4 regions of the Paenibacillus sp. PL2-23 genome follow, and region 2 is predicted to be linked to each of the others. Evidence: a T-box and tRNA genes for the amino acid it is inferred to sense, from the RefSeq annotation. Region 2 holds a T-box; the other regions hold tRNA genes.
The links. A T-box is a leader RNA that pairs with one kind of tRNA and senses whether it is charged. The one in region 2 lies ahead of argS (arginine--tRNA ligase), so its partner is inferred to be a tRNA-Arg.

Region 1: it has a tRNA-Arg gene. The T-box ahead of argS (arginine--tRNA ligase) is inferred to sense a tRNA for this amino acid. The anticodon was not compared.
Region 3: it has a tRNA-Arg gene. The T-box ahead of argS (arginine--tRNA ligase) is inferred to sense a tRNA for this amino acid. The anticodon was not compared.
Region 4: it has a tRNA-Arg gene. The T-box ahead of argS (arginine--tRNA ligase) is inferred to sense a tRNA for this amino acid. The anticodon was not compared.

Annotation. Positions count from the first base shown of each region.
Region 1 is NZ_CP162129.1:810,200-817,859, reverse strand. Features, by position in the region: gene pgk (phosphoglycerate kinase) at 1-461, opposite strand, end outside; gene gap (type I glyceraldehyde-3-phosphate dehydrogenase) at 613-1,617, opposite strand; gene AB1S56_RS03520 (sugar-binding domain-containing protein) at 1,715-2,740, opposite strand; tRNA gene AB1S56_RS03515 (tRNA-Arg) at 2,958-3,032, shown strand; gene clpP (ATP-dependent Clp endopeptidase proteolytic subunit ClpP) at 3,931-4,512, shown strand; gene AB1S56_RS03505 (HPr family phosphocarrier protein) at 5,048-5,317, opposite strand; gene whiA (DNA-binding protein WhiA) at 5,412-6,353, opposite strand; gene AB1S56_RS03495 (YvcK family protein) at 6,360-7,346, opposite strand; gene rapZ (RNase adapter RapZ) at 7,361-7,660, opposite strand, start outside.
Region 2 is NZ_CP162129.1:3,992,628-4,000,287, forward strand. Features, by position in the region: gene AB1S56_RS17490 (adenylate/guanylate cyclase domain-containing protein) at 1-2,627, opposite strand, end outside; gene AB1S56_RS17495 (DUF4280 domain-containing protein) at 2,847-3,233, shown strand; gene AB1S56_RS17500 (hypothetical protein) at 3,235-5,088, shown strand; T-box leader at 5,138-5,368, shown strand; gene argS (arginine--tRNA ligase) at 5,418-7,109, shown strand; gene AB1S56_RS17510 (hypothetical protein) at 7,208-7,369, opposite strand; gene AB1S56_RS17515 (hypothetical protein) at 7,348-7,638, opposite strand.
Region 3 is NZ_CP162129.1:3,800,078-3,807,737, forward strand. Features, by position in the region: gene ispG (flavodoxin-dependent (E)-4-hydroxy-3-methylbut-2-enyl-diphosphate synthase) at 1-1,016, opposite strand, end outside; gene clpX (ATP-dependent protease ATP-binding subunit ClpX) at 1,138-2,394, opposite strand; gene clpP (ATP-dependent Clp endopeptidase proteolytic subunit ClpP) at 2,419-3,009, opposite strand; gene tig (trigger factor) at 3,250-4,539, opposite strand; gene AB1S56_RS16700 (hypothetical protein) at 4,629-5,504, opposite strand; tRNA gene AB1S56_RS16705 (tRNA-Arg) at 5,748-5,824, shown strand; gene AB1S56_RS16710 (anti-sigma factor) at 5,899-6,666, opposite strand; gene AB1S56_RS16715 (sigma-70 family RNA polymerase sigma factor) at 6,663-7,289, opposite strand; gene AB1S56_RS16720 (NEW3 domain-containing protein) at 7,473-7,660, shown strand, end outside.
Region 4 is NZ_CP162129.1:5,450,521-5,458,180, reverse strand. Features, by position in the region: gene AB1S56_RS24145 (class I SAM-dependent methyltransferase) at 122-856, shown strand; gene AB1S56_RS24140 (glyoxalase superfamily protein) at 893-1,249, opposite strand; tRNA gene AB1S56_RS24135 (tRNA-Arg) at 1,339-1,415, opposite strand; gene AB1S56_RS24130 (ATP-binding protein) at 1,484-4,558, opposite strand; gene AB1S56_RS24125 (SLC13 family permease) at 4,830-7,469, shown strand; gene AB1S56_RS24120 (adenylate/guanylate cyclase domain-containing protein) at 7,504-7,660, shown strand, end outside.

The sequences.
Region 1 (7,660 bases), 2.3 Mb from region 2:
TGAGCGCGGTGAGCGGCGCCGAACGCGTCGTTGACGAACAGGTCAGCCAGCTTCGCGAACGCTTTCGCCAGCTCAGGATCATTTTTCTCCTCGCCAGGATAGAAGCGTACATTCTCCAGCAGCAGGACGTCGCCATTGTTCATCGCCGCAACCTGCGTCTCGACGATATCGCCAATCGCTTCGTTCGCTTTGGCTACCGTCTTGCCCAGCAGCTCGGACAGACGCACTGCGGAAGCCGTGTGGCGCAGCTCCTCTACCACTTCACCGTTCGGACGGCCGAGATGGCTCGCCAGAATAACCTTAGCGCCCTTCTCGATCAGATAGTTAATCGTTGGCAGCGTCTCGCGGATCCGCTTGTCGTCTGTAATCTGACCGTTCTCGATTGGCACGTTGAAGTCCACACGCACGAATACGCGCTTGCCCGCCAGCTCTGCTACGTCGCGAATACTCTTCTTGTTCATCGTAAAATCCTCCCCGAATGTGGTCTCACATAAGTAAAGGCGCCCCTTCCCTTGCATCAAGGAAGGAACGCCTAGAGGTCAGGCCCTGCGAGGGCGCAAACCAAGGGCCGAAGCTCTCCGTAAGGAGCCGCGGCCCGTCAGCTTTCTTTCCTTACAGACCTTTGCTTGCGATATATGCAGCAAGATCAACTACGCGGTTGGAATAGCCCCACTCGTTGTCGTACCAGGAAACAACCTTCACCATGTTGCCTTCAACAACCATAGTCGACAGAGCGTCGATTGTGGAGGAAGCCGGGTCGCCGTTGTAGTCGCTGGATACCAGCGGCAGCTCATTGTAGTTCAGGATGCCTTTGAGGGAAGTCTCAGAGGCTTCTTTGAATGCTGCGTTTACTTCTTCAACCGTTACGTTTACTTTCAGCTCAGCTACCAGATCCGTTACGGATACGTTAGGCGTAGGAACGCGCATAGCCATACCGTTCAGCTTGCCTTTCAGCTCAGGCAGTACCAGCGAAACAGCTTTCGCAGCGCCTGTGGAGGAAGGAATGATGTTCTCAGCTGCAGCGCGAGCGCGGCGCAGGTCTTTATGAGGAACGTCAAGCACGGATTGGTCGTTTGTGTACGAGTGAACAGTTGTCATCATACCTTTAACGATGCCGAATTTATCGTTCAATACTTTTGCGAAAGGAGCCAGACAGTTGGTTGTGCAAGACGCGTTGGAGATGATTGTGTGCGCAGCCGGATCGTATTTGTCTTCGTTAACGCCGATAACCACTGTAATATCTTCGTTTGTAGCTGGAGCGGAGATGATAACCTTCTTAGCGCCGCCTTGCAGGTGAAGCTCGGCTTTCTCCTTAGCAGTGAAGATACCTGTGGATTCAACAACGATCTCAGCGCCTACGGAGCCCCAAGGCAGGTCTGCAGGGTTGCGCTCAGCGAATACTTTGATTTCTTTGCCGTTAACAACCAGCGCGCCTTCTTTGGCTTCTACAGTAGCGTCCAGAACACCGTGAGTTGTATCGTATTTGAGCAGGTGAGCCAGCGTGTTAACGTCAGTCAGGTCGTTCACCGCTACGATCTCCACTTCAGAATTGTTCAGCGCCGCGCGGAATACGTTACGACCAATACGTCCAAAACCATTAATACCAACTTTAACCATTGTTTGTTTCCTCCTAAGCATTATTGTATTGCAAAATATATTTCAAGACGTCCGCGGCCCTTGCCGCTTCTCGTCATGATGCCTCTCTCCGCTGCCCTCAGTCCAGCAGCTTGACGATCTCAAGCGCCGCCGCTTCGTCCGTCACGAGCACGTCATTATGCCCGAAACGCATGACCGCCGCTATCGCTTCTCCCTTGCCCTGACCGCCTGCTACGCCAATAACACATTCAGTGTTCACAATATCCTCAAGTCGTAATCCTACCGTCTGCATTTTGTGAACGACAGCCCCGCTCCGGTCAAAATAAAACCCGAATGCCTCTGCCAGCGCACCGTCCGCCTTCATCGCTTCTACGACATCGAGCTCCAGCTTTCTGCGCCTCGCCATTACCATCGCGTCTCCGATCCCGTGCACCACAATGCGCGCGCTGCGGATAACGCTGACGATTTCCCTGATGTTCGGCTCTTGCATAAGCGACGCGAATGCTTCCTCGCCCAAGTGGTCCGGCACATGCAGCAGTCGATAATTGCCGCCTGTCCGCTTGGCCATCGTCGACGCCAATGTGTTGGCCTGATAGTCGAGGCTTTCGCCGAGACCGCCTCGGGCCGGCACGAACCAGATGTCCTTCATCGCCGGGGTTGGCGTCAACTGATTCGCTACGTGCGACAGGGTTGTACCGCCTGTTATAGCCACCACATCGCGGGGATGAATCTTCAACCTGAGCACCTGGCAGGCTGCGCGACCAAGCTCCCGCTTCGTCTGTACCGACGTTTCGGAATCGCCCTGCACAATAACAACCTGGGATAGACCGAACGCTGCGCGAAGCCTCTCCTCCAGCTCGGACAAGCCGAACATCGACTTGTAGAGCGGCTCAAGCTGCTCCAGCATGCTCCGTCCACGCTCACTGATTCGCATTCCTGCGGAGTCAATCTCCAACAGGCCTTGCTCTTTCAAAAATTCGGTTTCCGCCCGGAGCACCCTCTCCGTCATATCCAGCGCGTTCGCCAGCGTCCGACGTCCGATTGTGTCCGATAGCATGACCTGATGCAGGATCATATACCGCTTCCGCATGACCTCCAGAAGATCCGGCACAAGCTGCTGCTGCAGTTCAATGAGCTCTCGCATCTTCCTTCACTCCATCAGTCAACTGGGACTGAATACGTCCCATATGTTCCTTTTTAGTCCCACTTCTATATTACTGGAATTGCGCCTTCCCCGCAAGTGCCCCAGCACATATGAAAGCGATTACTGTCACGATTTTCACAATTTTAATTTTGCTTACCCGCTTGCTTTCATCCGCCGAATGTCATATAATCATTTTTGCTACTGTTTTTTTGTTTATGCGCCCGTGGTCCAATGGATATGACGTAGGCCTCCGGAGCCTGAGATCTAGGTTCGATTCCTAGCGGGCGCGCCAACTTAACGAATACGTACAGCCGTTCAGCGAAAAAAGCTGAGCGGCTTTTTTGTAGGCATTTTACATAAGCAATCTTATACACAGCTATCTACACAAGTTAATCCAATAATAATTGTTGCGTTAGACGTGTGACTATCGATGGACGGGAGGGCTGGTGCGGTGTGGCTATCAGGGGGGGCGGGAGGGCTGGTGGGCTCCATAGCCTCACGTGGGATCGTTATCGGACCTCAATTGCAGCTAATTAGCGCAATAACGATCTGACGTGTGGCTATCGCGGGCCGGGAGGGCTGGTAAGGCTCCATAACCACACGTGGGATCGTTATCGGATCTCAACTGCAGCTCATTAGCCCAATAACGATCTGACGTGTGGCTATCGATGGACGGTAGGGCTGGTGCGGCTCCATAAACACACGTGGGATCGCTATCGCATCTCAATTGCAGCTAATTAGCGCAACAACGATCTGACGTGTGGCTATCGATGGACGGTAGGGCTGGTGCGGCTCCATAACCACACGTGGGATCGCTATCAGATCTTCATCGCAGCTATTTAGCGCAATAACGAACTGACGTGTGGCTATCGATGGACGGTAGGGCTGGTGCGGCTCCATAACCACACGTGGGATCGCTATCAGATCTTCATCGCAGCTATTTAGCGCAATAACGATCAGACGTGTGGCTATCGGGGGAGAACCCCCCATTGCCTGTATTTTAGAAGAAGGATATTCTTTGACCATCTTTGACTTTTTCGTTTGAATGGGCTATTATAGGGATACACTTTTTGGAGTGGAAACTTGCGGATATACGCTTGCTTTCGAAGCTGCGTTTGCTTCGCAAACACTAAGCCTATGCTTTCGAAGCCTCGTTTGCTTCGCAAACACTTAAGGAGGATTGGTTAAGAATGAATTTTGTGCCTATGGTAATCGAGCAAAGCAACCGCGGGGAACGTTCGTACGACATTTACTCCCGCCTGCTGAAGGACCGCATTATCTTCCTTGGTTCAGGTGTGAATGACGTGGTGGCCAATTCCATCATCGCTCAGATGCTGTTCCTTGCTGCTGAGGATCCGGACAAAGACATTTCCTTGTACATCAACAGCCCCGGCGGCTCCATTACAGCCGGCATGGCTATCTACGATACGATGCAATACATCAAGCCGGACGTGTCGACGATCTGCGTAGGTATGGCCGCATCAATGGGCGCATTCCTGCTGACTGCAGGCGCGAAGGGCAAACGTTACGCGCTCCCGAACAGCGAAGTGATGATTCACCAGCCGCTCGGCGGAGCCGAAGGCCAAGCAAGCGACATTGAGATCCGCGCACGCCGCATCCTGAAGATGCGCGACAAGCTCAACCATATCCTGGCGGAGCGTTCCGGCCAGCCGCTTAGCCGCATTGAGCAGGACACCGATCGCGACTACTTCATGAGCGCTGCTGAAGCCAAGGAATACGGTCTCGTCGATAAAGTTATCGAGAAGGTATAAGCTTCTCTTCTCACCAGCCGTCATCCTGGGATGACGGTTTTTTTATGCGTGCAGCCTCACATGGGATGGATGCAAACACTTATTCTTGGATGTTAGCCTGATTGAAGTTAGATCCCGTCGCTCCCAGCACCAATCCTGATATCTGAACGATCTTTCGTTCAAATTCCCTTCACATCGGGCACATCCGCACCATTTTAGACGATATTTCGTTCAAAGCGCCTCACTTCGTGCTCCTGCACCAGTTATTTGAACGATATTTCGTTCAAAACCACACACATACAGTTACTTGGTCCAGCTTTTGAACGATATTTCGTTCAATCTGCCTCACTCCCAGCCCGCGCGGCACTTATTTGAACGATTTTTCGTTCAAATCCCCTCACATCAAGCTACTCACACCCCATCCCAACTCCGTTCAGCACACAAAAAATACGCCGTTCGGCACACCCGAACCGCGCATCTATACCTGCCCTGCCAACTAAAAAAGGAAGCCCGCATGACCCGTCAGCCGGCGTCGTTACTGAGCTTCCTTCGTTGGTTATTGGTTCTCCAGCTCTTCCTTGCTGACGAGTGAGACTAAAGCGTTTACAGCCTGCTCCGAGTCCGATCCGTCCGCACTTATCGAAATTTCAGTACCTGAGCTGATCGCCAAGCTCATGATACCCATAATCGATTTCGCGTTTACTTTCTTATCGTCCTTCTCTACGAATACCTCGGAGGAGAATTTGTTCGCTTCTTGAACGAATAGCGCTGCTGGTCTCGCATGAAGCCCCGTCTTCAAACGAACGACAACCGGAAGCCTTGTCATGGAAATCATACCCCCTATATTTTACTCATACGTGAACATCCACGGAAAAAATAAGCCAATTACAATTTATTATATCATTATACAAGTCTTTGCACTAGGCAAAAGTTGTCCCACTCCGGATTTTTTCAGCTAATTCGTCAATTTTGCGGAGCCGGTGATTAACCCCTGATTTACTGACCTTGCCCCGCAGCATCTCGCCTACCTCGGTCAGGTTCAGATCGGGATGCTGAAGCCGGATCTCAGCGACTTCCCGCAGCTTATCCGGCAGGCTTTCAAGCCCGACTTCCTTCTGCAGCAGCTTAATATTGTCGATCTGCCGCACCGCCGCGCCAATCGTCTTGTTCAGGTTGGCCGTCTCACAATTGACGATCCGGTTCACGGAATTGCGCATATCGCGCATAATTCGCACATCCTCGAACTTGAAGAGCGCCTGATGCGCACCGATGATGCTCAGCAGCTCGATTATCTTCTCACCTTCCTTGATGTAGAAGATAAAGCCCTTCTTCCGCTCAATGCACCGGGCATTCAAATCGAATTTGTTCGCCAGCTCCACGAGCGATCCGCAATGCTCCTCATACATAGATGAAATTTCAAGATGGTAGGACGAGCCCTCTGGATTGTTCACGGAACCGCCTGCAAGGAAAGCGCCGCGCAGGTAGGAGCGTCTGCAGCAAGGCTTACGAACGATGTCCCTGTCGATGCCGCTCTTGAACATAAAGCCCTCCGAGACGATTTGCAGACTGCTCAGCACCTCCTGAACGCCAGCAGGCATCCGGACGATGTAGACATTGTTTTTCTTAAGCCGCATCTTCTTCCGCACCAAAAGCTCCACGTGGACCTCATAATGCTTTTTGATAAGCGTATAGATTCGTCTTGCGATTGCTGCATTCTCCGTCGAGATGTCCAGAACGACCTTGCGGCTGGATAGACTGACCGAACCGTTCATCCGTATGAGGGCCGACAGCTCGGCGCGCTCACAGCAGCTATCCGCTTCGATTAATGTCAGCTCTTTTTTGGTTTGCGCCGCAAAAGACATTCTACCTCACCTCTTTCTTAACATCCAGTTCTCCACCAGCTTATAAATATGATGGCTAAGCCGCTCCGCGTCATGCCTTAGAAATCTCTGGAACAGCACCAGCCTGTCGGCAATAACCTTATACCCCCGGCGCTCCACCTCGTCAATATCCAGATGAACGGCCTTCGCCCCCAGCTCGGCATACTGCGTCTCCACCTGTGGAGGAATTTCACCGTCGTTCACAATGACATAATCGAATAAATGATGGCCAATATGAGCATGAATAGCATCGAGATGATCGCTGACCGAATAATTGTCCGTCTCGCCCGGCTGCGTCATGACGTTGCAGACAAACAGCTTGACGGCCTCGGATTCCAGAATCGCCTGCGCCAGCTTCGGCACAATCAGATTCGGCATAATGCTTGTATAGAGGCTGCCCGGACCAATCAGAATGGCATCCGCCCGTTCGATGGCTTCAACAGCCTCCGGGAGCGGTTCGACGTCTGACGGCTCCAGAAAAACCCGCTTGATCTTTTGGCCGGCCTTGGGAATCATGGATTCCCCTGTAACGATCGTGCCGTCTTCCATCTCGGCATTCAGCACAATCGCTCGGTCGGAGGCCGGCAGGACGCGTCCGCGCACCGCAAGCACCTGGCTGAGCCTGCGAATGCCGGTAACGAAGTCGCCGGAAATATCGGTCATCGCGGCCAGCATCAGATTGCCAAGACTGTGGCCCGCAAGGCCCGTGCCGCTCGGGAAGCGGTACTTGAGCACCTCCGTCAGGAGAGGCTCTGCGTCCGCGAGCGCGGTCAGGACGTTCCGAATATCGCCGGGAGGCGGAATCTGCAGCTCGCTCCTAAGGATGCCGGAGCTTCCGCCGTCATCCGCCACCGTTACGATGGCCGTAATGTCGAGCGGCTTCTCCTTCAGGCCGCGAAGCATAACGGATAATCCCGTTCCGCCTCCAATGACGACAATCTTGGGTCGCCTGACTACTTTTTGTATCGTCTGCATGCATTCACCCCGCGTCAGTGCTTATCGCGCTCGGAATCGCGGTGGCTTACGCGCACACGCTCCGTATCGCTGCTGCCGAGCATTCGGCCCAAATATTCCGCAATGGCGACGGAACGATGCTTCCCGCCCGTACAACCGATTCCAATCACAACCTGGCTTTTCCCTTCTTTGCGGTACAGCGGAATAAGAAATTGCAGCATATCAAGGAGCTTGGTTAGAAACGCCTGGGTTTCCGGCCATTTCATAACGTAATCGTACACCTCAGGCGTCTGCCCTGTATTGGGACGCAGATGCTCGACGTAATGCGGGTTAGG
Region 2 (7,660 bases):
ACCTCAATGAAGGTCTCCCTGGCGTCGAAGAAGCGTCCCTCCTGGCACAGCTGAATGCCTCGCTCAAACATCGCCTTGGTCCGGTCCTTCAGCTGGCGCTCCTTGTCGGTATCGCCTTCGTACACGTCGATGAGCTCCAGCGATTGCTCTTTGTCACCGAAGCCGATTCTCCCTAGATATCGATGGCGAATCCGCTCAGGCGTGCGAAGCTGGTCAAAAAACGATTTGGTGACGAGAATGGATGCCCCCACCGTCTCGGACAGCCGCTCCAGCGCTGCGGTCACATTGACATCGTCTGAGATGACATTGCCCTCCATACGCTGCTCCTCGCCCACGATACCCAGCATCAGCGGGCCTTTGTGAAGCGCGATGCCCAGCTCGACGGGCGCATAGCCGGAAGCTCTCAGACTGTCATTGTAGCTGATCAGCTCCCTGCGGATGCCAATTGCGGCGCGAATGGCGTCATCCGCTCTTCGCGGGAACAAGGCCATGAACCCGGCGCCCAAATATTTGGAGATGAGTCCCTCTTCCGTCCGGACGTAAGGGCTGAATCGCTTCAGGAAGCCGTTCATAAAGTCAAAGTTCTGCTTCGGCGACAGCTGCTTGGACAGCTGGTTGAACGAGCGGATATTGGACACCATGACGGACATATTGCCCTGCACCTGATCGCCCAGATGCACTTCAGTGATGCCTTTTTTGCCGAGATACTTGAAGATTTGCTGCGGCACGAACCGATGCGACGCCTCGCTGAAGGTTGTAATATCCTGAATGTACGTTCGGATGTGCTTAGCCATCAGGTTAAACTGCTCGCCTAAATCTCCGACCTCATCCTGTGAACGGATGTGTACGCGAACATCCCAATTGCCGCTCGCCATCTCCATCACGCTTCGGCGAAGCTTGCGCAAGGAATGAAGCAGCCAGTAGGTCACGCCCAGCACCAGAGCCAGAATAACGAGACTGATCAGCCCGATATTGCGGAGGATGCTGCTGTATATCGTTTGATTGGATTGGTAGAGCACATTCAGATCCCGTCCGGTCTCGTATACGCCAACAACCTTGCCTTCGGAATCGTAGATTGGACCAATCGCGTATACCCATTTGCCAGTGGCGTCCTCCCAGCGGTCCGAATACACTTCGCCGTGCTCCGTTACCCGCACGCTTCCTTCATTAGGCGGGAAAGGCTTGAACATATTGACGCCATCATCATCATCCATCAATATGTAAATTTGGCCATTCTCGTATTTGTACAGCGTGCTGTACAAGCCCTTTCGTATGGAGGGATCCTCATTCTCATACAGGAAATTCATCTTGGCTTGAATAGCCTGATAATCCTCGTTCATATAATCGGCGGGAGACTCCAGTCTCTTCAGCTGATCGCCGTCTATCAGCGCCTCCCCGGTACGCGCGAGCAGCGTAAGCTGCCTCTGCATCTCATCCTCCATTCGCGAGGAGAAGCTGTCATAGATGAAGTTGGACAGCATGAACATAGAGATGACCAGAATCGGGACAATCGCAACTATTTGTTTGAAAAATAACGATATCCGCCTGTTCAGCACATGCACATAGATCAGGCGAAGCATAACGGCCGCCGCCCCAACGAAGAGCGCCGCCGCCGACCATACCAGCCAGCCCATCCGGTATTGGGATGAGCCGTAGGTCAGCTTACTCGCAACGCGGATGCCTTCGCCGTGCTCGCTTACGATCCTGTCGTCGAGCACATAATGAATGCCGCCGTCGGGGCCAAGCGACACATCCATAAGCTCCAAATATTCAGCGCCTCCCGACTGCACCGACAGCTCTTCCTCCGACAACTCCGTCCTCAGCTCGCTGTAGCCCTCCGCCTTGAAGCTGACCACCTCGTTGACGAGTCGATCAATGAAATAGAGTCGACCGTCATGCAGGCTCAGCGCTTCGGGGAAGTTCCGATTCGTCCGCTCCATGCCCTCCAGCGGATAAGCCTTTTCGCTGGTGCCGTCCTGCAGGACGCGATAGATGGAGCCTCTTTTGGTAGAATAATAGATTTGGCCCGGCTCATAACCCGTAATTTCCGACAAGTAGCGATTGTCAGGCAGCGTGAACCGATAGAGCTCCTCCGGCTGGCCTCCGCTCAACGGAATTCTGTACAGGCCCACGCTGGACTGTTCGTCTATATAGAAGTAAGCATGCTCTCCGTTCGCCTGGACCCCTCTCATCTGGCCCACTCGCAGCTTGCTTCCATTCCCTTGGAAGGCATAGAGGAGAGCCCCTTCTCGATCGCCCGAAGCATAACGATAGAGCCGCTCTTCCAGAACGTAGAGTCCGTAATCGTCCAGCACGGTATCCAGAGCGACAACCGAGCCGTCAGGCGCCGCAGCTACATCCGTAAAGCCATGGCTGCTTCCAGCCTCGGCGGGCGCTTGCCACCGGTTGATCTCCACGCTGCCCTCGTCGAACTGCAGGAGCTCACCCCTGGAGTCAGCGATCGCGAACAGCCCTCCATCACCGTTGGCCGCCGCCTTGGACAAATAGCTAAGCGCACGCTCCTTCTCGTAGGGCGGAGTGGACAGCGCCTCCTTATTGGCATAGTCAAACCATCCCAGCAGGACGGAGACGGCCAGAAGGAGCAATACTAACGGGAACTTTCGCATGAACACCATCGCTTTCCGGATTGCTTAAATTTTCTATTTCTATAGTACTACATGTTCGTGCCGATTAGCACCCTTTCTCTTACAATTTTCATCGAAAATAGCCTGAATTTGCAGGTTTTTGTTGAAGCCTCGAAGATGCGTATAGTACTATTAATAATAGTAAATATAACTAGACTTGGGAGAGGCGGATATAGAAGCCTGCTCACGGAAAGGATCGTTATGGGACAACTTGTATGCGGCGGGGCTTCCATGCAGTGCTCGTTCGGCGTTGCGCCAAGCACCTTGAACGTGCTGCCGGCGAATGCCGTCATGACCTCGCTTCCGATTGCCAATATTATGGACAATAAGCCTATGGTCAATATTTTGCCCTTCGGCATGTGCAACTCCATGGCCAACCCCGTTGTTGCAGCCGCTACCGCAGCCAAGCTTGGCGTGTTCACGCCACAGCCCTGCATTCCACTCACAGTAGCGCCATGGGCGCCGGGCTCTCCAACTGTGCTTGTCGGGAACATGCCTGCATTGAACAATTCCTCCAAGTGCATGTGCAACTGGGGCGGCGTCATCAGCATTGTGAGCCCAGGTCAAGTAACGATACAGGTGCCTTAAGATGATCGAACAACTGCTCAAGCCTATTTTCAAGCCTATCCAGCGAATGATCATCAGGCCGATCAAACGCGCCAAGACGCTGCCGAAGCGGCTGCTTGCCATGCTGCGAAAGTTTCTGGTCAGCGCCATCTTCAGTCCGCTCCGATCGCTTGACAACTATGTTCGGCTCGGCTCCTACTATATTGCGAAGAAGCTGATCGCGCTCGTTGTCGTGCTGACGCTCATCATCGTTTATTTCGGCTTCATTAATCCCCCCTCCTTTATCGACAAGCTGTTTGGACGAACACCTCAGCTCGCGGCGTCCGCAGCGGCGGCAAGCGGCTTTACCGGCATCGCAGATGTACGAAATCCAGATGGCAGCCTACTCTACGAGGGCGATATGGCGGACGGCCAATATTCGGGCCAAGGCAAGCTGTATTATCCCAGCGGCAAGCTGAAGTACAAGGGTGCTTTCGATACTGGCTTAATGGCTGGCTCCGGGGAGCTGTGGAATGAGGAAGGCCTTCTGGTGTATCGCGGAGAATTTGCGAACGATGCTTACAACGGCGCGGGTATTCTGTTCCATTCCGACGGCGTCTCGAAGAAGTACGAGGGCGCGTTCCTCGCTGGCCAATTCGAAGGAGCGGGCATGTTGTATGACGAGAATGGCAACATCCTTTATGCCGGGACCTTCGCTCAGGGGCTGTATGAAGGTCAAGGCAAGCTGTCGGACAGCGCCGGCAAGCCGGTCTACGAGGGGATGTTCATCACTGGCGTCTATGAGGGCTCCGGCAAACTGTACCATTCTGACGGGAGCGTCAGCTATGAAGGCGGCTTCGCCTCAGGGAAGAGATCCGGCACAGGCAAAGAGCTGTATCCCAACGGCTTCATTCGGTACGAGGGCAGCTTCCTGCTGGATCGCTATCATGGCGCCGGGTCCTTGTTCACCGAAGACGGCAAGCTGACTTACGCGGGCTCCTTCCTGAGCGGTGCGAAGAGCGGAATGGGCGAAGATTATACAGCCTCCGGCTCCGTTCGATATGCGGGGCAATTCGAGAATGGCGCATACAGCGGCATCGGCACCCTTCATGATGCCGACGGAGCGACGGCTTACAGGGGATTTTTCCGTGATGGGGCGGTCTATGCGGAAGGGTTCATCAATCTCTCACTGGCCAAGCTTCAGGAGACGCTGGGCGCTGCTGATCCCCCTGCCGTACAGGCGGAGCCGGTCATGCCAGCACCCGTCGCGCCAGAAGCAGAAGCGCCGCTTGAAGGTGACCCTGCGGCTGAGGCGTCAGAGGTATCCGAAGTATCCGAGGCGACGAATAACGCTGCCTCCACATCGAACGAAGCGAACAGCCAGGAAGCAGCGAACAGCAACAAATCCGAGGTCCAGACCTTGTCTGACTCGCCGGCCGTTACGGATCCAGGCTCAGCCTTGGACTCGGGAGATGCCAGCGCGGCAAGTGACAGTGCAGCACCGCCAAGCTCAGCTGCCGGCCAGCCTGCTAACGGGCTGAACCAGGACACGGTTGATGCTGTGGAAGAGCTGCCTGCTGACTCGTCCATAACGCCAGCCACGTTGGCAATGACCTACAGCTCGCTCCAATTGTCGTTCAGCCTGACCGTTGACCCTGACAATCCGGAGACCTACAACGTCGATAAGCTTGCAACCTGGAATTCCGTTGTCATGGAGCAGACGTACAAGCGGCTGACCGACGCCAAGACCGTGTTCGTCACCGAAAAGCTCGATAACGGCAGAACCAAGATCATGTTCAAGGTCGGCAGCACACTCCTCACCTTCCTCTTCAACAAGGACCAGCCCGTTCGTCTGGAGATGAGCCTTGTACAGGAGGAGCTGACTTCGGTAAGGTAGGGGCTAATATATGATCTTGATTTACTGGAAGCAGTTGCTATAATACTCTTTAACGTCATTGAACGGGACAGTACATCGTCTAACATGCGTTGCCAAGCGAGCCGGGGTGGTGAGAGCCGGTCGACGCAGACGATCGAAGAGGACCCGGGAGATGGCCTTCCGATGGGCTTGATTGCCCCTAGGAAGGTCCGATTCGGCCACGTTAAGGCTATGATAAGATCCGGCTCCTATTTGAACCGGATAACGAGAGTGGTACCACGGGCAAATCCCCGTCTCTAGCTGAGACGGGGATTTTTTGTGCATATAAACCGAATTGAGGAGGACTCAATATGAAACAAGACTTGTTAACTGAATGCCTGGCTCTCCATCTTCCACTTCCAAAGGGTGAGATCGCAGCTCTATTGGAGCATCCCCCTAACGATAGCATGGGTGATGTGGCTTTGCCTTGTTTTGTCCTGGCAAAGAAGTTAAAGATAAGCCCTGGTGACATTGCGAAGCAACTGGCCGAGCAACTGGTCCATCCCGGCTTCATTGCAGAGGCGGCCGGCCCTTATTTGAATTTCAAGCTTAACCGTCAGTTATTCGGAGAAGCACTTCTAACGAGTTCAATAGGCGATGACAGCTTCTGGCGGCCGAATATTGGTAAAGGAACAAGGGTCATCCTTGACATGTCGTCTCCGAACATCGCCAAGCCGTTTGGTATCGGGCATTTACGCTCGACGATGATCGGGAATGCGATAAGCCGCATTCTTCAGGAGACAGGCTTCGATACAGTTAACGTTAATCATCTGGGGGATTGGGGCACGCAATTCGGCAAAATGATTACTGCATATGTCAAGTGGGGCGACCCCGTCGCCATGGCTCAAAGCAACAACATTACCAAGGATTATTTGGCCCTGTACGTGAAATTCCATGAGGAGGCCGAACATCATCCGGAGCTGGAGTTGGAAGCGAGAGAATGGTTCCGCAAGCTTGAAAACGGGGACTCGCAAGCTTTACAGCTTTGGAAGGAGATGATCGGCGAGAGCCTGAAGCAGTTCGATAAGCTTTACAAACGACTTGGCGTCACGTTTGACCATGTACTGGGAGAAAGCTTCTACAATGACAAGATGGGGGCTGTTATTGAGGAGCTGCGTAAGCTGGAACTGCTGGAGGAGAGTGAAGGTGCGTTAGTAGTCCGACTGGATGAAGCCGACATGCCCCCGTGCTTGCTCGTCAAATCGGACGGCACCTCCATATATGCCACGCGGGATTTGGCAACTGCGATCTACCGCCGTAAGCAGATGAACGGAGATTTACTGCTGTACGTCGTAGGAGGCGAGCAGTCCCTTCATTTCCAACAGGTGTTCCGCGTGCTGGAGAAAATGGACGACTCGTGGCAGGGTCGCTGCCAGCACATTCCTTTCGGGCTGATGAGGATGGATGGGCAGAAAATGTCCACGCGCCGAGGCAAGGTCATGTTCCTAGAGGAAGTGCTGAATGAAGCGATAAGTCAGGCGAAAAAAATTATTGAAGCCAAAAACCCATCGCTTGCGAATAAGGAAGCTGTTGCAGAAGAGGTCGGCATTGGAGCTGTTGTATTCGGCGATCTGAAAAACACTCGTACATTGGACGTCGACTTTTCCCTCAAGGATATTCTCCAATTTGATGGCGAGACTGGACCCTATCTGCAGTACACGCATGCAAGAACCTGCAGCATACTTCGCAAGGCGGACGGGGCGGATCAAACGGAGGAATTAAACTTTTCCCTAGCGGAACATGATCATGTGTGGCCGCTACTAAAGTTAATTTCGAACTACCCTCAACGACTTCAGCAAGCAGCAGGGCGTTACGAACCGTCCATCATGGCGCGTTACCTGCTGGAGCTCGCACAGGCTTTTAATCGTTTCTACCATCATGTGAAGGTGCTGGACGGCAGCGCTCCCGAGCAAGCGTTCAAGCTGCGACTGGTACGCGCATCGTCTGAAGCCATTCGAAAGGGACTTTCGCTGCTAGGCATCAGCGCACCGGAAGAGCTGTAGAACCTATAAGTCATTTCCCGCAATGCTGCCTGTCTAGTTTAGACTTAGCCAGCGATGCGGGGAATGATTTTTGTGATTAGAATGTTAGAATAGGTCAACTACCATCCCATACGCTCTCGTAATGATTGTATTTGTGCAATATGATGACGTGCATGCCATGAATACCTTTGAACAGCTACATCTAAACTCATGTTACCGTGCGTAGGACTTTCTACCTTCCTTTTAAAATCACTTGGATTTAGTTGGATAAGCAGAGCCACAAATCTGCTATGGAGGGCTTCCAAAAGCAATATGGATGTTTCGATTGATAGGCATTCATTTCATCATCGGCTAAGTGATGAACAATTTGTTGCAAACTCCAACCTGCGTGTCGGTAAGGCGTTTTCAATTGTTCAATCTTCAAACCTTCAATCGCTTGACGAAGTTTAATGGGCATTTCAGCAATTGAATAAATAAACTGTTTACGTTGTACTTCAGTAGGTTCCTCAATCGCTGTGAATTCTCCAATTGGATAACGCATCGCATCCATTCCAACTCTCTCCTTTGTTCAA
Region 3 (7,660 bases), 190 kb from region 2:
AGCTCGGCCTCCGGCACCTTGCGAATCATCTCCCCGTAACGGAACAGCATGCCTTCGCCTCTCGCACCCGCGATCCCGATATCCGCCTCGCGCGCTTCTCCAGGGCCATTAACGGCGCAGCCAAGCACCGACACCTTGATAGGCACCTTAATCTTGGCGATGTATTCCTCCACCTCATTGGCAATGGAGAACAAATCAATATCCAGACGTCCGCAGGTCGGGCAAGAAATTAATGTCGCCGCGTTGGTAATCAGGCCAAATGTCTTCAGCAGCTCTCTGGCCACCTTCACCTCTTCTACGGGATCCGCGCTTAAGCTGATTCGTACCGTATTGCCGATGCCGAGAGCAAGCAAAGCGCCGATGCCAGCCGAGCTCTTGATTGTGCCGGAATGGAGCGTGCCCGCCTCCGTAATGCCCAGATGCAACGGGTACTTGATCTTCTCGGCTGCCATGCTGTACGCCGCGATAGCCATTGGCACATCGGACGCCTTCAGCGAAACGATGATGTCATGGAAGTCCAGGTCCTCCAGAATGCCGATATGGAACAAGGCGCTTTCCACCATCGCTTCAGGAGTCGGGTAACCGTATTTCTCCAGCAAGTGGTTCTCCAGCGAGCCGGCGTTAACGCCGATTCGAATCGGAATGCCTCTCTCCTTGCAGGCTTTAACGACAGCCTCTACCTTCTCGCGGCGGCCAATGTTGCCGGGGTTGATCCGAACCTTGTCGATGCCGTTCTCGATGGCCATAAGTGCCAGCCTGTAATCGAAATGAATGTCCGCCACTAGCGGTATATGAATGCGCTTCTTAATTTCCTTTATCGCTTCGGCCGCCTCTTTGTTGTTTACGGTTACGCGCACGATTTGGCAGCCCGCTTCCTCGAGCCGGAGAATCTCCGCAACCGTCGCCTCCACATCCGCAGTCTTCGTTGTGCACATGCTTTGAATAATCACTTCATTGCTGCCGCCAATCGTCAACTCGCCGACCTTGACCGCAACGGTATCTTGGCGCAAATACATAATCGATCTCTCCCACCCTAGCTAATAAGCCCTATATACGTCATGATACTGAATCGGCAGACGAAAGTCCACCCCATAGCCTCGCTCGTGCGGCGGACTATGGGGTGGACTCAGACACGCCTTAGGCGCTTTCTTCTTTTTTCTTGCCTTTTTTGGCTGTCAGCTCCGGCATGATTTTGTCCTGTACCGACTTCTCGGTAATCAGGCAAGTATTCACGTCGTCGCGCGATGGCACCTCGTACATCACTTCCAGCATGATGCCTTCGATGATGGCGCGAAGTCCGCGAGCGCCGGTGTTGCGCTTAATGGCTTCCTTCGCAATGGCGTCAAGCGCCGCCGGCTCGAAGTCCAGCTTCACGTTGTCCATCTCAAGCAGCTTCTGGTATTGCTTCACAAGCGCGTTCTTCGGCTCGGACAGAATACGCACCAGCGCCGGCTCATCAAGCGGCTCCAGTGTAGAGATAACGGGAAGACGTCCCACGAACTCCGGAATCAAGCCGAACTTGAGCAGGTCCTCCGGAAGCACCATGGACAAATATTCGCCCGGCTTCAGATCCTTCTGGGCTTCGCCGCCCGAGCTGAATCCGATGACCTTCTTGCCGATCCGGCGTTTGATCAGCTGCTCCAGCCCGTCGAAGGCACCGCCGCAGATGAACAAAATATTGGTTGTGTCGATCTGGATAAACTCCTGATGCGGATGCTTGCGGCCGCCCTGAGGAGGTACAGAAGCAACCGTTCCCTCCAAAATTTTCAGCAGCGCCTGCTGAACGCCTTCGCCGGAGACATCGCGCGTAATGGACGGATTCTCGGACTTGCGGGCTACCTTATCGATTTCGTCGATATAGATAATGCCGCGCTCTGCCTTCTCCACGTCGTAGTCAGCCGCTTGAATCAGCTTCAGCAGGATGTTCTCGACATCCTCGCCCACATAACCCGCTTCGGTCAGGGACGTTGCGTCTGCGATTGCGAATGGCACGTTCAAGATTTTGGCCATCGTCTGAGCAAGAAGCGTCTTGCCGGAGCCTGTTGGGCCAAGCAGCAAAATATTGGATTTCTGAAGCTCAACGTCTTCGATCTTGCTGCCGGAATTAATCCGTTTGTAGTGGTTGTACACGGCTACGGACAGCGATTTCTTCGCTGATTCCTGGCCGATGACGTACGAATCCAATATGCCGCGAATATCCTTCGGCTTCGGAATATCCTTCAGATCCAGCTCTTCTTCGTTGCCAAGCTCCTCTTCTACGATTTCCGTGCAAAGCTCAATGCACTCATCGCATATATAGACGCCAGGACCGGCTACCAGCTTGCGAACCTGATCCTGCGATTTGCCGCAGAACGAGCATTTCAATTGGCCTTTCTCGTCGTTAAATTTAAACATGCGCTCACCCCTTCATTTAAGTCGTTACACAAGGCCCGGTGAAGTGATAACCTTGTCGATCAAGCCATAAGAGAGCGCCTCTTCCGCACTCATAAAATAATCGCGGTCGGTGTCGCGGTCGATCTTCTCATACGGCTGCCCCGTACGGTCCACATAGATCTCGTTCAGCTTCCGCTTCGTCTTCAGAATCCAATCCGCATGAATTTTAATATCGGTTGCCTGCCCGCGAACCCCGCCAAGCGGCTGATGGATCATAACCTCAGCATTCGGAAGCGCAAACCGCTTGCCCTTCGCGCCTGCCGTCAGCAGAAGCGATCCCATGCTGGCTGCCATGCCCATGCAGATTGTGGATACGTCCGGCTTGATGTACTGCATTGTATCGAATATCCCCATGCCCGCGGTTACAGAGCCGCCAGGGGAATTGATATAGAGATGGATATCCTTCTCCGGATCGTCGGCCGCCAAGAACAGCAGCTGAGCGATAACAGAGTTCGCGACATCGTCATCAATCGCGCTTCCGAGGAAAATAATACGATCCTTCAGCAATCGGGAGTAAATGTCATAGGACCGTTCTCCTCGATTTGTCTGCTCGACTACGATAGGTACCAGATTCATGCGACCAACCTCTTTTCCATTGTGGGAATGTATGTTGCCACTTCATTGTAACACGTACGGTTATGTCTGTCATATGTCTACTAACAGCGTATGCGACAGCGGTCTTGCTATATGTATGCGGAACCTCCGCGGGGTCTTGCAGCCAAGCCATATGTAGGGTCAAAATAAGGCACGTATCGTAAACGCGCCTTATCCTGAGGTGTTGCCTATTCTTCTATGCCGGATAGGACCGGAGCTGTATTAAGCGGTTTTGCTGTTGTCCAGCAAGAACTTAATCGTCTTGCGCAGCAAAATATCCTCTTGCAGATTGCTAATGTTGCCGTTTTTCTCGAAAATGCTGCGAAGCTCTTCAGCAGGACGGTTGTACTGCTTGGACAGCTTCTCCAGCTCCTCGTTCACATCTTCGTCAGAAGCCTCGAAGCCTTCAGCCTTGGCGATTGCTTCCAGAACCAGGTTGTTGCGCACGCGCTTCTCAGCGTCAGCACGCATCTGGCCGCGAAGCACCTCTTCGCTTTGTCCGGAGAACTGGAAGTACAGGTCCAGGCTCATGCCTTGCATCTTCAAACGGTTCTCGAAGTCCTTCACCATGTAGTCGGTTTCGGTATCGATCATCGCAGACGGAATTTCAACCTCAGCAGCGGCAGTTGCCTTGTCGACAACAGCTACCTCGCGAGCTTGCTCCGCTTCCTTCTCCTTGCGTTCTTTGAGCTTCTCAGCCAGATCCTGCTTGTATTCCTCCAGCGTGTCGAACTCGCTGACGTCCTTAGCGAACTCGTCGTCAAGGGCAGGAAGCGATTTGCGCTTCAGCTCATGCAGCTTCACCTTGAAGACGGCAGGCTTGCCGGCCAGGTGCTCTGCATGGTAGCTCTCAGGGAATTGCACTTCCACGTCCTTGAAGTCGCCAAGCTGCATACCTACCACTTGATCCTCAAAGCCTGGAATGAACGAACCGGAGCCGAGCTCCAAGGAATAACGCTCAGCAAAGCCGCCTTCGAACTGTTCGCCGTCTACATAGCCGTCGAAGTCGATAACTGCCGTATCGCCATTCTCGGCAGCGCCCTCTTCCACAACTGCAAGCTCAGCGTGACGGGATTGCAGACGCTCAAGCTCAGCTTGAATTTCCTCTTCGGATACAGCAGCCTCTGTCGCTTCGATCTCCAGGCCTTTGTATTCGCCAAGGGTCACTTCAGGCTTCACTGTAACCTTCGCCACGAATTTGAAGGCTTGGCCCTTCGCGAATTGCGTCACGTCAATCTCCGGACGGTCAACAGGCTCGATCTCGTTCTCTTTAACCGCTGCCGTGTAGGCTTCCGGAAGAAGAATGTCGATAGCGTCCTGATACAGGCTCTCCACGCCGAAGCGGGATTCGAAGATGCCCCGCGGTACTTTGCCTTTGCGGAAGCCCGGAACGTTAACCTTCGCGGATACTTTCTTAAAGGCTTGATCCAGTGCTGTCGCGACTTTGTCCGCGCCGACCTCCACATCGATAGAAACGATGTTCTTGTCTATTTTTTCCCAAGTAGCTTTCATTTTATGCCTTCCCCTCCAAAAATGCGCTTATCCACACATGTTTTCACGTTACATAAACCATTCCATTATAAACAAGTTGGACAAGCATTTCAAGGCTCGCTTTGGCCGCCGCCCGTTTGCAGGAGCATAGCGACGCTGCGCAGCGTTCTGCAGGCTTGTTCATATCGGAATCTCATACTGTCGGTAATGCCGTAGGTTTCACGAATATCGTCATCATTCGCCGAACCATACACGGTCAGATGAAGCGTCAGATGAAGCGCCGCCGCGAAGCAATCCACCGTCTCCTCGCTTTCATCCAGCATCCACCTGTAGGCGGAAGTGCCATATAGAAACTGCAGGCTTTCCTTCCAAAGCTCCCGGGCGAAATGAGGCAGCGTCGGGTCGTCCACCTCGGCGACAGACTCCGTCCGCTCCTGGATTCGACCGATCGGCTCGGGGAACCCCTCCATGCTCAGCGGCGTCTGCTCGATATCCAGCGTCACCCGCTCGTCCAGCCTATCCAGATCAATCGTGCCCGCCACGCCTCGTCTTCGCAGGCACTGGAGCGCCTTGAACTGCACGATAGGATGCACCGTCGTGCCTTCCAGCCATTCCACGATCAAATCCGATACGCCGTCGTCCTCTATGTATGCCGCTCTCTCCAGCGCAAGCAGCTGCTGGTCCATCATGGGATGATGCTGCATGATATACATGACCTGGCTGATATACGCCTCGTCCTGGTTGGGCGGCCTCAGCAGCTGCTCCCGCAGCGCCGTTTCATCGTCAGAGCCGTCAGCCGGCTCTGCTTCCGCTTCATCTCCGCCCGGGAACGCCATATCGAGCCACCCCAGCAGGCTTTCCCATTCCTCGTAATGCCGCTTCTCCTGCCCTTGGCATTGGAGCAGAAAGCGCAGCAGGTTTTTGGCTTCGCGATATTGCTCTGCCTCCAGCATACGGGTCAGCTGAATCTGATACTGGTCCAGCATGCTGGGAAATAAATAAACATTGTCCTTGCCCTCGGCTTGAGGGTCACCGGGTTGTTGAGGAGTTGTAATAGTCTCACCGCCTTCGTGGTACTCCCGCCAAAATCGTCATTCGGGCAGCTGCCCTAATCTTGCGAACGATTATACCACGTGCCGGCTCCAGAAAAAAATATCGATTCTCCAATGCCTTTTTTTCAAAAAATGCTTGCATGACCTTGGTATGTCATGCTATAGTATCAATTACGCGTCCCAGTAGCTCAGTTGGATAGAGCACTCGCCTTCTAAGCGAGTTGTCGGGGGTTCGAATCCCTCCTGGGACGCCATAATATCATTTCCCTTACCTATGAACAGGCCGCCAAGCAGAGCAGAATGCTCCGCGAGGCGGTCTTTTTGCGTGTTATGGCCCCGGCACCAGCAGCATGAATCGCTGCTGGGACGGTGTCTCGCTGCCGCCCTTCGGCTCCGTGCTGAGCGCGATATGATCCGCGTAGGGCAGCAAATCGGTTTTCATGTGCAAATATCCCGCTCCGCCTGCAAACTTCACGATGCCTAAGGAATACCTGCGAGCGCCCTGAATGGCCCACGCCTGATAATCCTCCCCATCTTGTCGTGCGAGCGGGTCCAGCAGCAGAAACGCTTCCCTGCTGTCTCCGCTTAGCCAGAGATAGCCCTCCCGCGCTTCTCCTTGAGGAGCAATGCGGTAGCGGGACGTGTCTGACGCCCTTACCAATTGCAGCGCGGCAGGCTCCTGGCTCTCTACATAAGAGAGCAGATGCTCGTCTGAAGCAGACGTGAGCCGGTCCTGCGACATCAGCATCGCAACGAGTATTACGGCTGCGACAGCGGCAGAGCCGGCAAGGAGGCTTCTTCCCAGCCAGCGGCCCGCCCCCTTAAGCCGGACCCTCCGCCTAAGCGAAGCGCGGCGGCTGGGAGTCAGCTCGTAAGCTTCGGGAGCTCCGTCGTTCTTTCCCGTGGTCGGGCTGAGGAGCTGCCCCCACTCCTCGCGCAGCGCTTGGCAGCTGGCACATTCAGCCGCATGCAAGTGCAGCGCTGTCCGCCTGACGGTGTCGGCATGGCCTATCAGGGCGTCGATCCAATCCTGCTCAGTGAAGCCAGCCTCGCATGTCGTCTTGGCAGCTTCCAACTCTACTTTATCCCTGCTCATCCGCCTCCTTCCTCCCTTCCGAAGCCCTCAGCAGCCCAGCCTCGCCTCGTCAGCGATTTGCGAAGATTGTGAATGCCGTATCTGATCCACGACTTGACCGTGCCGAGCGGCACCTCCCACTCCTCTGCCAGCTCCCTATGTGTCCGATGGCGGTAATAAGCGGTTACGAGTGCATTACGCTGCTGCTCCGGTAGCTCCTCCAGCGCATCTCTGACAGCACGCCGCTCCATTGACACCAGCGTCTTCTCTTCCGGTCCCGGTTCGACCTGGAACCGCTCCGCTTCTTCCGCGTCGTGCACGACAACGGTCCGGCTGAGCTTTCTCATTCTGTCCATGCAGCGGCTCTTCGTCATCACGGCCATCCAGGCGTCTACAGAGCCCCTGTCAGGACTATACTGCCGTCCCTTGCGGATCGCCTCCAGGAAGATATCATGGCAGACATCCTCCGCCTCCATTCGGTCGCCGAGCAGTCTGCACGCAATACGCATGACAAGCGGTACGTAATGGCTGTAGAAGCGGTCGAAGGCCTCGCTGGAGCCCTCGCACATGTCGCGAAGCACGGCTGCCATCGCTGCGTTGTCCTGGCAGCCGTTCCAATGGGCATTCTCTCGATTTTGACGCACCCCGCATTCCCTCCCGAGTAGTCGAAAGTTATGTTTAATTCTTTTTTTATCAAAAAATGAACCGTTTGAAAACTCCCAAATAAATTTTAAAAAAGCGTAAATCCAACAGCCCTGTTGGATCGTAATCCGAATGAAAGGGCGCCCACAGCGCCTGCCAAAATTTCAAATCGGAGGTTGAATGCCATGCGCAAAGCATGCCGCCAGGCTTCGATCCTGGCACTTGTTATCGCTGTATTGACATTAGGGGGACTAGGGCTGTCGCCGCAAAGCGCGGAGGCCGCGAACACGCTGGAGCTGTTCACGCCGTATACCGCTGTTGACGCCGCGCCGGGAGAATCGATCTCCTACAGCATTGAACTGATGAACCGGGG
Region 4 (7,660 bases), 1.5 Mb from region 2:
GAACGAAAATCAAACATATATAAAAGCGAATATGGGCATTTGCGTTATAATATGGTGCAATGGGAAAGACAAATGAATCATACAAGTTCGGAATAAGAACCATGACAGGAGTGCAGGATTGATGAAGCAAAACAAGTATGATGATGTGAATTTTTATTCAGCGTATAAAAAAATGCCCCGCTCAGTGAAAGGCTTAGAGGCCGCAGGGGAATGGCATGTGCTGCAAGCCTTATTGCCAGAGTTGCAAAACAAGAGTGTTCTGGATTTGGGCTGCGGTTTTGGATGGCATTGCCGGTATGCTCGGGAGCAGCAAGCAAGTTCAGTGGTCGGAGTAGATTTATCCGAAAGAATGCTTCAAAAAGCTCGTGAGCTGACGGACGACCCTATGATTACTTTTATTAAAATGCCGATTGAAGACATTCATTTCACAGAAGCGCAATTTGACGTGGTGATCAGTTCATTAGCCTTTCATTATATCGAGTCTTTTGAAGCCATCTGCCATAAGGTATATACTTGCCTGAAAGCTAAAGGGGCATTTGTATTTTCCGTTGAACATCCCATTTTTACTTGCCGAGCCGAACAAGATTGGTATTACGATGATTACAATAATCGGCTGCACTGGGCGGTCGACTCCTACCAGAATGAGGGGGTTCGTGAAACATCATTTCTAGTGGACAACGTGATTAAATATCACCGAACATTATCAACGTACATAAATCATTTAATCGACGCTGGCTTCAGCATTAGAGCGGTGAAGGAACCTGTTCCTTCAGAGGAAATGCTGCACAACATTCCTGAAATGAAGGATGAATGGCGAAGGCCCATGTTTCTGATGATATCAGCCGAAAAGTCCTGAGCCTCACCTTCAGAAGCGCTAGCGATCGCGTTGCGGTTATAGACGTGTACAAATTCGTAATTGATTTCCATCAGGATCAGTGATTGTCATCATGCGAAGTCCTTCAAGATCTTCGTGGGGAGGCTCAATGACAAGGATCTCGTGTTTGCTCAATAATTCGTTGTACCAGCTATCCACATGGGGGACGAATAAATGGATTAATCCACCGACCTGACAGTCTCCAGCATGCTCCGTCAAATAAATAGTCATGTGATCTTTGGTGATTTGAACAAAAACAGGGAAATTCGGTTCAAATCGATGTTCCCAGTCCACATGGAAGCCCAATCCCTCCACATAGAACGACTTACTTCTTTCATAATCCGTTATGCGAAATGCAGGGATTACTTTTTGCAATTTTGTAGGCCTCCCCATTTCTCCAACCAGTGTACAAATAAACCCGCTATTCGTAAGAAATAGCGGGTCAATGTGTCGAAGTATAAGTATGGCGCGCCCGATACGATTCGAACGTACGACCTGCAGTTTAGGAAACTGTCGCTCTATCCTGCTGAGCTACGGGCGCGCAACGATATACATTATAGCATCGATGCTTTTCGTGAAGCAACTCCTCTGCAGCAATAGCGAAACAGTCTAATAAGGATCAATCGCCTCACGCCGCATCGGAATGATAAAGGAGACGGTCGTGCCTTCGCCAGGCTTGCTTGCGATTCGCAGCCCCTGTCCGTAGATTTGCTTCAGTCGTCGATTCGTATTGTATAGGCCGACGCTGCCCTGGCCTGCGGAAGGGACCAGCAGTAGGGAATGAAGCTTCTCTGCTGGAATGCCAGCTCCATTATCACGAACCTCAATAAGCGCACAGCCTTCCTCCACCGTTATTCGGATGGTGACGGTGCCGCCTTTGGCGCGGCTGACAGCACCATGCTTGACGGCATTCTCGACCAGTGGCTGGATGGTCAGCGGGGGAATGAGCAGCTGCAGGTCCCGATCCGCATCCCACACAATAGACAGCCTGTCCTCAAACCGTTCCTTCTCTATATACAGATAAGCATCAACAAGCTCCAGCTCCTGGGATAGCCGCACAAGCTTGCCCGCGCTGATGAATTGATAGCTGATTCGCAGGTAGGAGGTGAAGGCCTCGCCCAGCTTGTTCATTCGCTCCAGGTCCACGCTGCTTAGCGCCAGAATGGAATTCAGGGCGTTGAAGAGGAAATGCGGCTGAATCTGGGCCTGCAACGACGCGGCCTCCATACGCAAGCCTTCGTCAACGGATTTCTTCAGCATGGTCAGCGACCAGATGCGATATTGAAGCTCTAAGGCGTCGACCGGCTTCGTTACATAATCGTTAGCTCCGGAGGAGAAGCCGGTGTATGTGTCCGTCAGCTGGCTGCGTGCGGTTAGCAGCAGGACGGGCAGCTCGGACATCGAGAACCGCTCTCTAATGCGCTTGGTCAGCTCATAGCCGGACATGCCCGGCATCATGACATCCGTAATTACCAGATCCCACTGCTCCTCATCGAGCATCGCTATAGCTTCGTCGCCTGAAGCGGCCGTGCGAAGTCGAATCGTCTCATCTGTCAGGATAGTCGTCAGCACATTCAGATTAACGGGGTCATCATCGACGGCCAGTATGGTCGTTATGCCTTGCTTATTCAGCGACAGCATAGGATGCAGTACTGAAGGATAAAGACTGCTGGCCACCTCTGTATTTCCTGTATATTGGGAAGAGTAGCCCTCTTCAAGACCGTCCCCTAAACTCGTTACGATGTCATTGGAATGTGACGCAGCGTCCAGGTTCTGAAGCTGCGAGGCGTCGGCCAGAGGCAATTGGAAGGTAAAGCTGGACCCGCGTCCTGGCTCAGAGCGCACAGTCAGCTCGCCGCCGTGCAGCTCGACCAGCTGCTTGCATATGCTAAGGCCTAGTCCAACTCCGCTGCCATTCTCTATGCCGATTGCTCCTTGCTCGTAGGGCTTGAATATACGAGACATCGTGTCCTTCTCCATCCCGACGCCGGTGTCGGCGACCTCAATGACGAGATGCTGCGATTGCACCTCGGCCCGGATAACAATGACGCCTTGCTCTGTGAATTTGATGGCATTGTGCAGCAGATTGTATATTACTTGAATGATTCTCTGCTCATCCGCCCATACCGGCGGCGTCTCTTCCTGTATATTCATCTCCAGCCGAACAGGCCGGCCCCTTAGCATGAAGTCCAGCATGCCTATGACCCCAAGCGCCACCGACTGCATCTGCAGAGGTTTTCTGTCCAGCCTGATCCGTCCATCCTGCAAGCGGGCGGCATCCAGCAGGTCGTCGAGCATACGCGACATACGGCTGCTTAACCTAATGAGAAGCTCCAAATCGGGGCCCCCTGAGCCGCCCTGTGATTCCTGGCCTCTGCGCGCCGCTGCCAACGCAATATTCATGATGCCATGCAGAGGCGTTCGCAGCTCATGAGAGGTGTTGGCAAGAAATTGATCCTTCCTGCGATCGGATTCCCTCAGCCGTTCATTCAGCTCATCCCGTTCCTTGGCATTGCGGAAGAAGCGCTTGAATCCATAAGCCGAGAAACCGACCATAGCCGCTAAAATATCAATGGGATAAAACTGAGTATCATAGGTATAAGTTTTGAAAAATATGCCGCCAAGCGCGCTAGCGATAATACTGGATAGCGCAAATAGAATATATAGCGCATCGGCTACATTCCGCTTGATCATGAGAATAATCATAACGAGACTCCATCCCAGCGGCAGCAGATAAAAGAAAGTAAAGATATGAACGCTAAACGTGTAATGGACAAGTGTAACAGGCACAACCAGAATAAAGCCGGTATAGCAGCTGAGAGCGACAGTAAAGGCCCGGAACGGGCGGGCGCTGCTGTGGGAAGCGGGTCCCGCAAATGATCTCATCAGCTTCAGGTTGAAATAAGACATCCACATGTAGGAAATCAGCCGTATCTTCATATCCCATGTGTAATTTAATGACAGCCACAGCTGGAGCAGCCTCTCATGATCCGAGATGACAAACATCGCAGCAAACAGCAGCAGGAGGAAGAAGGTGAGGAAGGGGCCCTGCTTGCCACTAAACATAAATAATAGAAAGGCGTAGAGAGCGTGGAGGAGAAATACGAAGAATACAACGAACTGAAAGCCAATGGAATAGAAGTGCTCCGTATCCACCGCGGCTTGCGATCCGAAGCGAACAGGTCCAATTAGACCGCCGTTTGACGGGTTGTCGTAATTGGCTGCTTGGATGAGCAGCTCGATTTCCTGAACACCGTTGCCGATGTAATCCGCCGTATAGGCTTTGACCTTCGGGCGGTAATCCTCAGCCCGTTCCGCAGGAAGACCAAAGAGCGCCGAACGCTCTCCATTCACCTCTACAAGGGAGGAGGTCTCGATTCGGTGGAACCAAAACACATAGGGCTGATGCAAGGGCTGATCGACCAGAATGCGAAGCCGGTAGGTTCCATAGCCGAAGGCGGGTTTCTCCTGCCCGTTTGATGGACTCCCCCAGCTGCCGGGAACCTGCAGGTATTGAGCAGAGACCGGAGACGGCAGCGCTGCAAGAGTGGCCTGGGTAAACAGCGCATTAGGGTAAAATTCCCATTCGCCATGCAGCGTAATCGTTCGCGAATGCTGGAAGTCCCAGCCGCGGAGGTCAATGACGCCTCCCACGGCCTGAGGCTGATCAGGAATCTTATTCATATCATTCCACACCCAGCGCAGCGTAAGCGACAAAGAGAGGAACAGAAGACAAAACAGCAGGTGCTTGACTATATGCTTAGTTGGATTGTTCATCATAAGAGACTAGATTCGACATTCTGGAGGATTTGTCCTGTTGCAGCAGTCGGTTTGCGCGACAGAATAGGCCACTTTTTTCACTTTTCGACAAAAAAATAACAAAAGTTAATTGAATCTTCCTTTTCGATCAGATAGGATGGAAGGAAATAGAGTGGTAAGTAGGTAGATTGTACCAATGAAGCTGACAAGCATACCCATGTTTCGAAATATGTCCAATCTGGAGCTGGCCAAGCTTGCAGGCCTCATGGAGAAGCGGCAGCTGCCCAGCGGCGAGACGCTGTTCCGGCAGGGCGACCCCGGGGACAGCATGTTCATTGTAGAGAACGGCGAAATCGAGCTGTATGTGGGCGAGAGCTCATCAGCAAGCGACGAGACGGCGCAAGAGCTGGAGCAAGTGCCAGGGCAGCAGCGGATTGCGACCATCGGCGCCGGGGATGTGCTGGGAGAGATGGCGCTGCTGACGGGCGAGCCTCGATCGGCAGCTGCCATTGCAGGGAGCGATTGCTCCTTGTTCGTCATTCACCGGGAGGTGTTTGACCGGCTGGTAGACGAGAACCCGACGTTCACCGCCTTCTTTGTGCGTCTGCTCTCTCAGCGGTTAATCGCTGCGAATGACCGGCTGAAGAAGGTGCAGGACGGCGAGGATATGCGGCTGGCCCATGAGCTGGGACAGCTGCCAGACAGAGTGCTGCGGTTCCTGGCCTGGTGCGCGGCTATTCCCGTCGCAACGAGGGGGCTGGCTCTGCATCAATTCGGGAGCGAGCTGCTGGATGAGGTGGAGCAGCATGCTTTTATGAGGCTATACATTGCCATTGATGAGGGATCGAATCAGCTTTGCCTGCAGCCTGCCTATGCCGCCAGAATGAAGGAATTCGCCAAGCGAGAGTACAGCGATGCGGAACGGGGGAGCTGGGGGCTGCAAGCGGCAGCTTATTACGAGGCAGAAGGGCAGTGGGGCCTCTTATGCCGGCTGATGAGCGGCCTTGCTTATTGGCAGGCGGCGCTGGATGCCTACGAGAAGGGCTTGGCTGCGCTCTCGAAGCCGGAGTGGGACGAACTTCATGAGGCCGTAAAGGATTGTCCGCGGCAGCAGATTGCCGGTCGCTTCGGTGTGCTGCGGGAGTACTTGCCTTACTGCGAGGCGCATGCTCCAGAGGAGGGCTTGGCCGTGCTGGAGCTGGCTCTGCATGATGGCCATGCCTTCGCGCCGCAAGAGCTGTCCGCGCTGTATGAGCGCGGTATGGAGCTATGCAGACGAACAGGACGCACGCGGCAGGCCATGGACTACATGCAGCTCGCGGAGAATGCGGCCTCCGCGAGAATGGAGTCAGAGCGTTCCCTGAGCCTTGCGAGGCAGAAGCTGCTGAGAGCCCGAAGCCAGCGTCTGGCTCAAGGGGCGGGACTGCTGGCGCTCGGAGGGAACGGAGGCTTCGTCAAAGCGTTAGCGGCTGCAGGGGCGCTGCTGTGCGTGGTGGTGTCCTTCCTGCTGGAGCCACAGGGCGATTTGACTCAGCCGGCCATTCGCTTCATCGGCATTGCGCTGGCCGCTGTGCTGCTATGGGTGTCCCGGGTCATCCCCGATTATATTGTGGCGCTCGGCATGATTCTGCTCTGGGTGCTGGGAGGCGTAGCCGCCCCGGAGGCTGCGCTGTCCGGCTACGGCTCCACGTCGTGGCTCTATATGATCGGCATTATGGCCGTCAGCGCGGTCATTACGAAGTCGGGCATTACGTATCGGTTCGCCCTGCACGCGCTTAAGCGATTCCCCTCGCATTACCGAGGGCAGCTCTGGGGCATTGTAGCGGGTGGTACGCTCATGGGACCGCTGCTTCCCTCCTCAACGGCCAAGGTATCCATCGGCGTGCCGATGGCTCAGACGCTGGCGGAGTCTATGGGGTTCGCGGAACGCAGCCGAGGCGCTGCGGGGCTGGGGCTTGTCGCCATGATGTTCTTCGGCTTCACGGCCCCCTTCGTCATGACGGGCTCTTATACGAATGTCATGGCCTATGGGCTTGCCGCCAAGGATCAGCCGGTCTCATGGCTGCAGTGGCTGCTGTACGCGCTGCCCGCGTTCCTCCTGTTCACGGCGGTTATGCTCGGGCTGCTGCTCTGGGCATTCCGCGGCATTCAGCCGCCGAAGCCGATTAAGCCGGAGGTGCTGGACGAGCAACTGTCTCTGCTGGGTCCCCTGTCCAGGGAAGAGAAGCTTGTGCTCTGGACTGTCGTAAGCTGCATTGTCGGCATGATGCTGGAGCCCCTTCACGGCATCGCCCCCGTCTGGATAATGCTGGCGGGCTTCTCTGTGCTGACCGTCAGCGGGGCGCTCGACAGGGAAAGGCTGGGCTCCGGTATGGATTGGACGTTCCTGCTGTTCCTCGGCGCCGCCTTCAGCTTCGCGGGTGTTGCGGAGCAGCTTGGCATCGCCGAATGGCTGTCGGGCTACGTGGGCGGTCCGCTCGTCGCTCTGCTGGACTCTCCGATGCTGTTCCTGCTGGCTGTGGCGCTTATTTCTTTTGGCGTAACGCTAATCGTTCGGGACGATCCAGCCGTTATATTGCTTGTGACGGCTATTGTGCCTCTGGGGGAGGCCGCGGGCATTCACCCTTGGGTGCTGGTATTTATTATTTTGCTGGCGACGGACCCGTTTTTCTTCGCTTACCAGTCTCCCACTTATCTGACGGCTTATTACAGCACAGAAGGCAAGGCTTTCACACATAAACAAGGCAGCCGGACAGCGCTTGGCTACGGCCTCGCGGTTCTGCTGATCGCGGCGCTCTGCGTGCCGTACTGGCAGTGGCTTGGACTGATTGCCTGATGACATACAGGAAGGAAGAGGGGGGAGAAGCCGCATGCGAATAAAGCTCGGAGCCATTATTGCGATACTGACGGCGCTGGCGGTATTCCTCATGTACAGAGGCTCGCTGGACACGGTGGATTATGTGATCCAGGATCGGCTTATGCAGCAGGAGTCCGAGCTGGACACCCGGATCGTGATAATTGGCATCG